One region of the Alkalibaculum bacchi genome, then DNA from elsewhere that is predicted to be linked to it. Evidence: predicted binding sites of a transcription regulator. Region 1 holds the regulator's gene; the other holds the start of a gene.
What was found. The regulator LexA, encoded in region 1, represses DNA repair genes until DNA is damaged. The targets are predictions, from matches to a motif close to CNAACANNTGTTNG.
Positions count from the first base shown of each region.

Region 1 (4,448 bases):
TGGGTCCATACTGTTCATAAGAAAGCTAAGGTCTCTTTGAGTGACTTCTCTACTTCCTACAGTAGCTAATACTTTGTTTTCCATTTCATTTCTCCTTTGTTTTCAATATCATGAGGAATTAGTAAATTGATTTCCCGTAGTCTCATACTTAATTCATGATATCAGAAATTTAGGCTACTGTCTATAAAAAGAGCGCCGTTAGGCGCTCTAGTCATCAGCAATCAGCCACCAGTCATCAGTATATTGCATTCCTTTTGGGTCATTTAGCTATGACATGTAGCACTTGTGTATAAATTTACCTATTGCTTTATATAGATACAAAGTAGGACTTTTCATTAAAAAGAGTCCTAACTAGTTGTGCATTTTTCTGATGCCTGACTTGTTAACGATTTTAGCTACATCTTCCCATTTATTTAAAGAATAGATGTGTAAGCCATCGATACCAGCGTTCATGTATTTGTAGATTTGTTTGACGGTGTATTCAATTCCTGCTTTTTTAAAGTCTTCTGGATTTTCGCCGTATCTTCCAATGACTTCTGCTAAATCTCTTGGAATGCCGCTACCATTTGAAACTGCCATACGAATAGTTGGATCTTTTGCAAGTACTGGCATAACACCCACATCTATAGGTAATGTAATACCAGATTCAATCAATCTATCACGCCACCATTGAAACTGGTCTACATCGTGGCATAACTGAGTCATAATATAATCTCCACCACAATCTTGTTTTACTCTCAGGTGAGAAATATCTTCGTCAAAACTATGGCATTCAACGTGTTTTTCAGGATCCCCAGCAATAGCAATTGTAAATTGTGGAAAATGAACTTTAATAAATTCCACTAATTCATTTGCATAATTAAAATCTCCTCTTGTACCTTCCCAGCCCTTAGGATAATCGCCACGAAGAGCTAAAATATGATCTACGCCTATATCTAAATAGTTTTGCAATTCTCTTTTTATCTTCTCTTTAGAGTTGCCGATACAAGTAAAGTGAGTTACAGGAATGGTTTTGCCACTATCCTTAATTGCTTTACATATTTCCACATTTCTCCCTGCATTTGTTCCACCTGCTCCATATGTGCAGGAAACGAAATCAGGTTTAAATTTATATAGATGATCTAATGTGTCAAGCAATGGTTCTACAGGTTTATCCTGTTTTGGTGGAAAGACTTCAAAGGAGAAAGACATTCTTTCTTTCATGATTTGTGCTACGTTCAATAAATAACCTCCTTTAGTTAACGATATAAAACAGGTGGTAAGGGTTTTAGCATTCTACTTTCAGCTAAAACAAAAAAGCAACCATACTTCTATAAGTATAATTGCCTTTTGATTATAATTTATTCTAATAACTGAATGCCTGACTACAACTTGCGTATGACTCCAGTGACTTTTCCAAGAATAGCCACTTCTTCTCGATAAATTGGCTCCATGGCTGAATTTTCAGGTTGAAGTCTAATCTTGTTCTTTTCTTTGTAAAAACGTTTTACAGTAGCTTCGTCATCATCTACTAGTGCTACTATAATGTCTCCATTTATTGCAGTGTTTTGTTTTTCAACAACTACATAATCGCCATCTAAAATACCTGCTTCAATCATACTTGTTCCTTTTATATGAAGCATAAAGCACTCTTTATTATTGACGAAACTGACAGGCAAGGGAAAGGTATCTTCTATATTTTCTACAGCTAATATAGGTTGCCCCGCTGTTACTTGGCCCACAATAGGAATCTCTATTAATTCTTTAATTTTGCTATATCTTTCATCTCGGTTTATGATTTCAATAGCTCTTGGCTTCGTAGGATCTCTTTTAATGTATCCTTTTTCTTCTAGTTTCGATAGATGACCATGAACTGTAGAAGTTGATTTTAGATTTACACCTGTACAGATCTCACGGACAGAAGGTGGATATCCTCTATTATATAGTTCTTGCTTGATGTAGTTATAGATTTCTTGTTGTTTTTTACTTAGTTCAGTAGGCAAATAACACACCTCCACATTTTTTCTCATTATAACATAAAAAAAAGCTGAGTACAAACAAATGTTCGAAAAACGGTTGACAGAGAACGTTTGTTCTTGTACAATAAAACAAAGAACAAGTGTTCGACATGTAGGAGGTTATTTAAATGAATTTCAATGGTAAAATAATTCGCATAGTCAATAAAAGAAGATTTACATTGGCGTTGTTTTTGCTCTTTGTATCATTTTTATGTGCGTTTATGCTTATGTTTAACGCAGTTTCTGGAGAGGAAAAAATCATATATAAGGACTATGTTGTAGTAAAGGGAGATACTGTTTGGAAGATTGCAGATATCAATACAGGTAACGATAGGGATGTTAGAGAAATAGTCTATGAGATTGTAAAGGTAAATAATATTAAGAATCAAACCATATATCCTGGGCAAACAATTCAAGTTCCAACTCAAGAATAAAGAGTTTATATATCTAATATTAATTTAGAAAATTCAAACTCATATATAGTGGCATAATTAAAAACAAGGTGGCTCCACCTTGTTTTCTTATGTAATAGGATAGTCCTACTATTGACATTGGCTCCTGCTCAGTCATCCTGAGCATAAACGAAGGATCTTGACCCAAACGGAATACCCTAATGCTAGTGACTAAAGACTAATGCGCCACAGGCGCTTTCTTGCATACACTAATGAAGTTCAAATTTCTGATTTGCCCCTCTTAACCATAGCGTACTGATGACTTTTATTTTGTTCTCTTTAGCTTCACTATTTTCCAATTGTATATTTTTCCATCGTCTTTATTTACAATATAAATTCCTATACAGACAAAGAAAAGGGCAAGGATATTTTTTGTATTTAAAAAACGTTCACCTAAGAATAGGGAAGAAAGTATTGCGCCAAATATTGGAATTAAAAAATTATAAAAGGAAATTTCTCCAACTTTATTGTATTTTAGTAGATAAGTCCATAATGAAAATGCTGCTGCAGATAAAAAACCCATGTATATTAATAAGCTTGTTGATTTTAGGGTAAAACCTGTAAGGCTGCCACCTGTTAGATACCCAAGAACTACTAAAAGGATTCCGCCAAAAAGCAGTTGAAATCCTGTAAGGATAAGGATATCTATTGAACGACTCAAGAATTTACTGTAAATATTCGCTGAAGAGCTGATTAAAGCGGCTATTATAATAAAACCATCTCCAAAGAAGTTAAACGCAAAGCGAAAGTCACTTGAAAAGTTTACAATAACAATTCCTATAAAACCTAAAAAGCAGCCGAGAGTTTTTCTCATGTTCAAGTAATCATCTTTGTAGATAAAATGGGCGAGGATTACAGAATAGAAGGTACCTGTTCCATTTAATATAGCACCATTTACTCCAGTAGTATGGCTTAGACCAATATAAAAGAAAATATATTGTGCTGTTGTCAAGAAAAGACCTAGAATCAAAATTTTTGAAAAATCAGTTTTATATGGAAGTTTTAATGCCTTTTCTTTTATAGTAGAGATCAATAATACCATAATCCCAGAAAGGGAGAAACGATACCCAGCAAAGATTAGTTTTGTAGGAATATCGTTAGAGGAAATATGGAATATTTCGTATCCGATTTTGATAGAAGGATAGGCGCTGCCCCAGAAGAAAGCGCAAAGTGCGGCAATTAAGACGATATTTCGTCTTGTTGTAAAAAATGTTTCTGTGTTCATAATACGACCTCTTGTTTTATGTATTTGCTCATATATAGGAAGGAAGAAGTATTTTTCGTACAATCCATGATGGCATAAGGAGATTATACAACAAGTGAAACATTAAGTGTAGAGTTATAAATGTAAAGTTTAAGTTTAAAGTGTAGAATTTATTGATTTTAGTATATTACTATTTTGTAAAAAAGTATCATAGAGTGTCGATTGATGATTGTATTCTCTCAAATACCTTGTAATAATCTTCTATTTTAAATGGTCCGGCTAGTAGTTCTCTTCCTATGTACAAGGTGCCATCAGGCCTTGATTTTACGGACCATTTTACTAGCATGATTTCACTTTTTAGTATTTCAATAGCAGTTATGCATCTAGGGTGAACACAACTTCCATCGTTTATGTAAGGAAGCTGACCAACTTCAGGTAGCATTGACCTGTGCGTATGCCCTGTTATTAACATACATTTATTTTCTTCAACCCATTTGGTCAAAGAACGCTCAACATTTTCTTTTTTAGTATAGTTTTTTGCCGTACTCGTAGGGTCGTTAAAACCTAAATTGTCAATAGGTCTCCATAAATAGCGCACCAAAAAACGAGATAATTTCCATAGGGCACTGCTCATAATATCTACTTGATGACCATGAGTTAAGAAAATTTCATAGTTTTTGTCACAATGCTTTAAGATCAGCCCTTCATGTAATTCTATATCTTTAAAAAGTTTAATGATTTTTTTATCCCTTTCTCTAAGGAAGTAGTACATATTTTTAGCTATATAATCTCTTT
Region 1 covers NZ_QNRX01000005.1:51,437-55,884, reverse strand. Annotated here, with positions in the region: gene DES36_RS04895 (peptidylprolyl isomerase) at 1-84, opposite strand, end outside; gene DES36_RS04890 (methylenetetrahydrofolate reductase) at 352-1,221, opposite strand; gene lexA (transcriptional repressor LexA) at 1,365-1,982, opposite strand; gene DES36_RS04880 (LysM peptidoglycan-binding domain-containing protein) at 2,126-2,431, shown strand; gene DES36_RS04875 (DMT family transporter) at 2,715-3,674, opposite strand; gene DES36_RS04870 (metallophosphoesterase) at 3,862-4,448, opposite strand, start outside.

Region 2 (4,448 bases), on a different contig from region 1:
CCCAGCCTAGAAGTTTTTTTATATGTAGAATAAGCGTAGACTACGGTCGCTTCTGTAGGGTTGGTTCTACGTTTTAAGTTGTACGTTTCTGGGGTCATTTTCTCTAGGGTCAAGATTCTTCGCTTCGCTCTAGAATAACAAGGGTAGCAGCTAGGGACGGCTTCGTGAGTCTTTATGTGTCAGAGACACTGTTTGACTCTAGCCACTGCTTTGTCATCCTTGAGGCTTTAGCCGAAGGATCTTTCTTTTCTCTACCTCGCCTATAGGCGAGTTTAGGTTTTCCTGACCACCTGACCACCTTAAAAAAGATATTTCCCGTACAACCTTTAATAAAATCTTAAGTTTGATTTTATATACTTTTTCAAGGAAGGATGGTGCCTCAATCCATTTTATCTTGATAAAGGGTTTATAAAGTGGTAACATTCTTAAGAGTTAGAGTGATTAAAGCTCGATGATTTTGCATATAATTCATTTATAGGTAAAATATTCTTTAATATACAAGGGGAGGCTTTATGAAAAATAAAAAATGGTATGTGGTTGTAATTGTAGTGATTTTGCTTTTATTAGTGACGAATGCTACAACCTTTATTGTTGCAAATGGCATATCCATTGCATTAGGAGACAAGATTATCGTAAAAACAGAAGATACTGCTACAACAGAGTACATAAAGAAGCTATTATATTTAAAAGATGAAATTCAAACAAGTTACTACAAGGATGTTAAGGACCAGAGTTTACTAGATGGCGCTATAAAAGGGATGTTTGAAGCTGTTGGCGATCCCTATACGGCTTATTATGACGCAGACCAGTTCCAAGCTTATATGGAACAAGTACAAGGGAGCTATGTTGGAATTGGTGTAGTAGTAGGATTAAATGAAGATAATAAAGTAACTGTTGTTTCAGCAATAGATGGTTCTCCTGGCAAGAAAGCTGGTTTGCTTTCTGGAGATCTTATTGTAAAAGTAAATGGAGACGATGTTACGGGATTAAACTTAGAACAGGTGGTCTCTAAAATAAAAGGAGATGCAGGAACCTCTGTAGTATTAGAAATTGAGAGAGAAGGTTCTGCTAAGCTCATTGAGAAAGAAATCACCCGAGAAGAAATCGTGTTAAATAGCGTAGATAGCATGCTTTTAGAAGACAATATTGGCTATATCACGATTACCCAATTTGAAACGAATACTGCAAAAGAATTTAAAGAGCATTTAGACAAATTGCAGTCTGCAAATATTAAAGGACTTATTTTGGATGTAAGAGATAATCCTGGTGGAATGATGGACACGGTAGTACAGATTGTAGATCAGTTGATAGGCGAATCTGTAATTGTTTATACGGAGGATAAAGCGGGTAAAAAAGAGATTATGAGCTCTGAAGAAAAGAGCAAAATAGATTTACCAATGGTGGTATTAATCAATGAGGGTTCAGCTAGCGCTTCTGAAATATTTGCAGGAGCATTGCAAGACACAGGGGCAGCTACAGTAGTAGGAGCTACTTCTTTTGGCAAAGGGATTGTACAGAGAATGAGCGATTTAAATGATGGCACAGGTTATAAGATAACTGTATCAGAATACTTTACACCTAATGGCAGAAACATCCACGGCAAAGGAATCGAGCCAGATGTACCAGTAGAAATGTCTCAAAAAGCTCGTTATGAAGGAGATTTTGATATAAAAGATGATGTTCAATTGAATAAGGCGATTGAGATTATGAGGGAGAAAATTAAATAAGGTGGTAAGCTGACAAGGTGGTAAGGTGGTAAGCAAAGGCAATCTCGCCTTTAGGCGAGGTAGATTTATGCTTTGATACTTTTACAGTGACCTGTTTAGTAAAAAGTGAAAATAAGCAAAGGTAGTGGGCCAGGCCCCTCCTTTGCTTATTTCCTATATTTTAAGTATATTGACGTGGGTTTTTGAGTGTTGTATAATAAGCTCGAACATATGTGCGATTCAAATTAAGTGTGGTACATGCTATGTATTTATTTTATCTTTTATATACAAGAATAATAATATAAGTTTGTAAGGTGCCAATAAGAACTAAGAGGCAAGATACAGTGTTAGGAGTAAGAGTTACCTCGCCTAGAGGCGAGTTGTGGTTTTGCTTACCACCTTACTACCTGACCACCTTACCACCTTAACAGGAGGTTTATAGTATGCCAGATTTCAAAGTTACTTCTGATTTTACTCCTCAAGGGGATCAGGGGAAGGCTATTGCGGAGTTAAGCAAAGGGGTAAAGGATGGGCTTAAAGCGCAAACTTTACTAGGAGTTACAGGTTCTGGAAAGACCTATACTATGGCAAAAATTATTGAAAATGTGAACAAGCCGACTTTAATATTAGCTCACAATAAAACATTAGCTGCCCAATTATATAATGAATTTACAGAGTTTTTCGGAGAAAATGCTGTTGAGTATTTCGTCAGTTATTACGATTATTATCAGCCTGAGGCATATGTGCCTGGCTCCGATTTATATATTGAAAAAGATGCGTCTGTTAACGATGAAATTGACAAACTTCGCCATTCGGCGACAGCAGCTCTCTTTGAGCGAAAAGATGTCATCGTCGTATCCTCTGTATCTTGTATTTATGGACTGGGTAGTCCAATTGATTATGAAAACTTAGTTTTATCCCTCCGTCCTGGAATGGAAAAAGATCGAGATGATGTCATTCGCAAGCTTATCGATATACAGTACAAGCGAAATGATATTGAATTCGCTCGAGGAACATTCCGAGTTCGAGGGGATGTTTTAGAGATTTTTCCAGCTGCATCTACAGATCAAGCTGTTCGAATAGAGTTTTTTGGGGATGAAGTAGATCGAATTTCAGAAATCGATGTGCTTACAGGTGAGGTAACAGGTTATCGAACTCATATCTCTATCTTTCCAGCATCTCACTATGCTACAACTCCTGAAAAACTAGAAGTTGCCATAAAGGAAATTGAAAAAGAGCTAGAAGAGCAAATAAAGGAATTTAAAAAATCAGATAAATTGCTTGAGGCTCAGAGGATTGAGCAGAGGACCAATTACGATATTGAAATGCTTCGAGAAATGGGCTACTGTAATGGCATAGAAAATTATTCTAGACATGTCAGTGGATTAGAACCTGGAAGTCCGCCCTTTACTTTAATTGATTATTTTCCTAAGGACTTTCTCCTTATAATAGATGAATCCCATGTTACCATTCCTCAGGTTCGGGGTATGTATGCTGGAGACCGTTCTCGAAAAATGAATCTAGTAGAATATGGATTCAGGTTGCCATCTGCATTAGATAATAGACCATTAAATTTCCAAGAGTTTGAGGGTAAAATTAGCACTGCTGTATTTGCTTCTGCAACTCCAGGTCCTTATGAAAAGGAAAAATCACTAAAGGTAGTAGAACAAATCATTCGACCAACTGGATTAATTGATCCAGAAATTGAAGTAGTACCAATACAAGGTCAAATTGACCACTTAGTTGGTCAAATCAATGAAAAGATTGAAAAAAATCAAAGAGTACTCGTTACTACTTTGACCAAAAAAATGGCAGAAGATTTGACAGATTACTTAAAAGAAATTGATATAAAGGTTCAATATCTACACTCTGATGTCATTACTTTAGAGCGTACAAAAATCATACGAGATTTACGACTGGGTATATACGATGTGTTAATAGGCATTAATTTGCTTAGAGAAGGCCTTGATATTCCAGAGGTAGGTTTAGTAGCCATATTAGATGCAGATAAGGAAGGATTTTTGCGATCAGAAACTTCCCTTATTCAAACCATTGGACGTGCTGCACGAAATGTAGACGCCAAAGTAATCATGTACGCAGATAATATGACAGGCTCTATGGAAAGAGCTATTACAGAAACCAATAGAAGAAGGACTATTCAAGAGGAATACAATAAAAAGCACAATATAAAACCTCAATCCGTCAAAAAGAAAATCCACGACGCCATAGAAGTAACAAAAGTCGCCGAAGACGAAGAAAAATATGCTGTGGTAGGCGAAAATATAGAAGAAACGATAATAAAACTAGAACAAGAAATGATTGCGGCAGCAGAAGAACTAGAATTCGAAAGAGCAGCCGAGTTGAGAGACCGAATTCAAGCCTTAAAGAAGGCTTGAATTCAGTAGTTCTAAGTTGTAAGTTCTATGTAAAAGCGTAATAGTCACTTTAGGTGACCAAAAACTTAGAACATACAACGTAGAACTTAGAACTCAAAAGAGGGCTTAAATTAGGTAGTTCTAAGTTGTAAGTTCTATGTAAAAGTGTAATAGTCACCTTAGGTGACCAAAAACTTAGAACATACAACGTAGAACTTAGAACTCAAAAGAGGGCTTAAATTCGGTAGTTCTAAGATCTAAGTTCTATGTAAAAGCATAACAGTCACCTTCGGTGACTAAAAACTTAGAACTTACAACATAGAACTTACAACTTAAACGAAGGGAGCATTTATGAAATACATTACGA
Region 2 covers NZ_QNRX01000002.1:225,351-229,798, reverse strand. Annotated here, with positions in the region: gene DES36_RS02445 (S41 family peptidase) at 513-1,727, shown strand; gene uvrB (excinuclease ABC subunit UvrB) at 2,150-4,102, shown strand; gene uvrA (excinuclease ABC subunit UvrA) at 4,433-4,448, shown strand, end outside.
Region 2: a site for LexA is predicted at 1,931-1,944, ahead of uvrB (excinuclease ABC subunit UvrB). Genes of this name have one in related genera too.